DNA from 2 places in the Paenibacillus sp. FW126-R14 genome. Region 1 is predicted to be linked to the other one. Evidence: predicted binding sites of a transcription regulator. Region 1 holds the regulator's gene; the other holds the start of a gene.
What was found. Region 1 encodes CtsR, which represses protease genes until heat stress. Its sites were predicted from a motif close to ATGGTCAATAAAGGTCAAACA; they were not measured.
Positions count from the first base shown of each region.

Region 2: clpP (ATP-dependent Clp endopeptidase proteolytic subunit ClpP) is a predicted target of CtsR. The motif match lies at 1,067-1,087, and genes of this name have one in related genera.

Region 1 covers NZ_JBYTBS010000046.1:119-2,324, reverse strand. The annotation lists gene mcsB (protein-arginine kinase McsB) at 1-651, opposite strand, end outside; gene mcsA (protein-arginine kinase activator protein McsA) at 718-1,230, opposite strand; gene AC3WRW_RS24140 (CtsR family transcriptional regulator) at 1,244-1,705, opposite strand.
Region 2 covers NZ_JBYTBS010000039.1:24,669-26,874, reverse strand. The annotation lists gene AC3WRW_RS22020 (sugar-binding transcriptional regulator) at 1-706, opposite strand, end outside; tRNA gene AC3WRW_RS22015 (tRNA-Arg) at 941-1,012, shown strand; gene clpP (ATP-dependent Clp endopeptidase proteolytic subunit ClpP) at 1,161-1,742, shown strand; gene AC3WRW_RS22005 (stalk domain-containing protein) at 2,203-2,206, opposite strand, start outside.

The DNA of each region.
Region 1 (2,206 bases):
CCCCAGCGTAATCTGATTCGATATTTGGAACAGATTACCTAATGCTTCGCTGCCTTCCCCATATAATCCTCTAACCGTCAATCCAACTTGTGTAACAGCGGATAAAATTCGATTAATTTGTTGGCTAAGCACCAAAGCGGGCAAATGCATCATCACCGAAGCGCGAATGCCGGTTCCGACGTTCGTGGGGCAGCTTGTCAGATAGCCCCTCTTTTCATCATAGCCGTAATCCAGCTGGGTTTCAAAAATATCGTCAATCTGATTCGCCAAGTCCCAGACCTCTTTGATTTGAAAGCCTGGGCATAAGCATTGTATGCGAAGATGATCCTCTTCATTGATCATAATGGAAATGGATTCATTTTCGCTTAAAATAACGGCACCATTTCTGGATTCGTTAGCTAAATTTGGACTAATTAAATGCTTCTCGACAAGAACCATTCGCTCAAGCTCGTTAAGGTCTGACAGCGGAATAAGCGAAAAATTACTGATCGTCTCCAGCTCATCGTTCTCAAGCACACCGGACAACTGATCGAGTACTTCTTGTGATTGTTGATTGGTAGCCAGCATTGGATAAGGGTAATCTCTAAGGTTGCGCGCAATTCGGATTCGGCTGCTGATCACAATATCCGATTCCGGGCCTTCTCCCTTCATCCATTCGCTCAATGCATCTCCTGTAAACCGCTGTAGTGTCACTGGATTCACACCTTCCCTACAAACTCACAAGCCGGCAATTTTCTTCTCAATATCGCGAATCTGATCCCGAATCTTGGCCGCTTGTTCGAACTCTTCCGCTTCTATGCAAGTCATCATATCCTTCTTAAGCATATCGATCTCTCGCTTGCATTGGATAATGCCGCCGCTGCGTTTGGGGACTTTCCCCACGTGTACGGTGTTTCCATGCACCCTTTTGAACAGAGGATCTAACTTTTCCGAAAAGCTTTGATAACAGGACCCGCAGCCAAAACGGCCTAATTTACTAAACTGCGAATACGTTAGACCGCAATTCTCACAACGGATAGCCTGGGACTTCGCCGCCGAGATGGAGGAGGGTTCGAAATCAAGCAATCCCGATAAAAGATTATGAATCGAAAAGCCGCCAGACGTTCCGGGAATCATTTCACCCTTCTCGCGGGCGCAATTTTCACAAATGTGGAACTCGTTCTTGTCTCCATTCACAATCTTCGTAAAATGAAGAGTCGCCGGTCGTTTCCCGCATTCCTGACAAATCATTTCATGTGCCTCCTTATCTGCTAAGCAAGGATATCAGCATCGCTTTCAGAATCTTAGCCCGAATTTCATCGCGCAGCGGGAGCTTGAAGGTCAACACATCTCTGGATATCGCTGCCCGAATCAAGTTGGCTTCTCGTGTTGAAATATAGTGCCCTTCCTGCAGTTGGTAAATGAGTCCCTCTGAAGTGACTTGATCTATGTGTGTATGAATCGTGCGAAAAATATGATCCAAAATCGATCCATGACTCTTGAGCTCAATCTTCTGGATGCGAATGTACCCGCCACCGCCGCGCTTACTCTCTACGAGGTATCCTTTTTCCAACGTAAACCTTGTACTAATCACATAATTGATTTGGGAAGGCACACACTGGAATTGATCGGCCAGATCGTTACGCTGAATCTCGATGGCTCCTTCAGAACTTTGCTGCAGGACATGCTTTAAATACTGCTCAATGATTTCTGATACGTTACGCATCAATTCATCCTCCCAGACTGCTAGAAGTAAATTGACTTTGATTGACTTTGACTTTCTTTGACCTTAACTAGATTATAATCATTTCCTTTCTTTTTGACAAGTGTTGACTCTAAAGTGCGTTTGCCTCAGAAAACTAACCTGTTTCACAACCTACTCACAGTATTTACAAAAATACCCCTGCTTAACGTAGGTGTGTGTTCCTTTTTTTGGGCCGTGGTTTAGGGAGGGGGCATTGTGACTGAGCAATGCGCATATTGAGCACTGGGGAACTATGATCCGTTATTTCTGAGGATATCGGCTCTTCAGCATTTTTATGGAGCCTACGATCCGCTATTTTGCCAATATCGGCTTACCTTTAGGCATTGGCGGGCATATAAAGCCCTGTAGTTCCGCTTAGATTCTGAGAATCGCCTGATCAGCTCAAATAGCGGCCTGTAGTTGCCCTTATGCAGGTGAGGATAGCACTTTGCGATAATTTCACCTGAAAATCGCTGAAAAAGC
Region 2 (2,206 bases), on a different contig from region 1:
TGCGACAACTGCGCACGGCGTCAACAACTTCCTGTATCTGCGGATCTTGGATGAGCGTTTGGTAAGCTTCCTCGCCCAAATGGTCCGGCACATGCAGCAGTCTGTATTTCCCGCCTGTCTTCTTGGCCATAATGGATGCGATGGTGTTCGCCTGCATATCCACGCTTTCGCCAAGTCCGCCTCGGGCCGGTACGAACCAATTGCCTTTCATGGAAGACGATATCGTGAGGTTATTCGCAATCTGCGCCATCGTTGAGCCGCCGGTCACCGCAATAATGTCGCCTTTGGCTACATATTTGCGCAAAGCCGCCGCTCCTGCGCGTCCGAGCTCCTTCTTCGCAAAGACCGAAGTGTCCGTATCGCCTGGAACCACAATGACTTGCGAAAGACCGTAAGCTTTCGCGATGCTTTCTTCCAAGTCCGTCAATCCGAAAGCGATCTTAATGATCGGAAGCATATCTTCGAGCAGTTGACGGCCGGACTCGCTGATCTTCATCCCTGAGGCATCCGATTCCAGCAGCCCGTGCTCCTTAAGGAAGTCGACCTCACCGCGAAGCACCCGCTCCGTCATATCGAGCGAAGAGGCCAGCGTTCGGCGTCCGACAACACCGGAGACCAAAATATGATGCAGGATCGAGTACCGCTTCTTCATGATGTCCATAAGATCCGGCAAGAGCTTTTTCTGAATGTCAAGAATTTCTCTCATAATATCGACGTTCGACGCTCCTGATCCAGTGTTGGACGTTTAATGTCCCGGGTATACATTTTACGTCCCACCCAGGTGAAAAAAAATGGCCTTACACGCTTATTATAACCAATACCGGCTTAACATTCAACAATTGTTCATACAATTTTCTGAAAAATGTACAGTATGGGTTTAAGTCTTGCTTTTTATGCGTAGGTGACATATAATAACCCTTGCTTCGCTTTTTTAAGACATGCGCCCGTGGTCCAATGGATATGACGTAGGCCTCCGAAGCCTGAGATAAAGGTTCGATTCCTTTCGGGCGCGTAAATAGCATGAAGGCAAGAGAAATCAGTCATCCGACTGATTTTTTTTGTTGTTAGTTTGACCTTTCTTGACCTTCGGAGGTTTTTTCGTTATCATACTTGTAGATACTGTAAATAAACCATCTACCCACCCCAAGGAGGTCATTCTCATGAGTTTTATCCCAATGGTCGTCGAACAGGACGCGCGCGGTGAAAGAGGATATGACATCTACTCTCGCTTGCTGAAGGACCGCATTATTTTCTTAGGCACGGGTGTCAACGATGTTGTCGCGAACTCCATCATTGCTCAGCTACTTTTCTTGGCCGCACAAGATCCTGATAAAGATATCTCGCTATACATTAACAGCCCCGGCGGTTCCATTACAGCCGGTATGGCGATCTACGACACGATGCAGTTCATCAAGCCGGACGTTTCCACGATTTGCGTGGGCATGGCCGCTTCCATGGGCGCATTCCTCTTGACGGCAGGCGCCAAAGGCAAGCGCTACGCGCTTCCGAACAGCGAAGTCATGATCCACCAACCGCTTGGCGGTGCGGAAGGTCAAGCCTCCGATATCGAAATTCGCGCGAAGCGCATTTTGAAAATGAGAGATAACTTGAACAAAATCCTTGCTGAGCGCACTGGACAAACGTTCGAGCGCATCGAAAAGGATACCGACCGCGACAATTTCATGAGCGCTGCCGAAGCTGCCGAATACGGACTCATCGATAAAGTGATCGAGCGCGTCTAATCATCGAAAAAAAACCAGCCTGCATGGACTGCTCTACGAGCGGCCTAGCGGCTGGTTTTTTTGCATTCAGAGGGCTATCCCCGCTGCCAAGTGCCAAGTCTTGCCGACGTAATCGGCCCCGTTTGTCCAGCTGTCGGACTCAGCAGTCGTTATTCTTTGAATTGCGGGAGTTGAAATTCAAACGGACACCAAAGCCGCTATTCACCGATTCCAAGTAGGAATCGACTGGGTAAACGGCAAATAACAGCTGTAAAGTCCGATTAATCTGAAATAGCTCCGAATTTGCCGATATAAGGGCGATGGTGTCCATTAGAATCGGCGGTTGCTTCGGTGAATGTTTCTGTGAATGCTGCCGCTCAGACATCAGACCTCTGCCAATGAATAAGAGCCTCGAAGACTCCTGTCAGCCCGAAAATCTTCCGATTTCGCACATAAGGGTCTCCAAAGCTCTTATCATCTGTTAC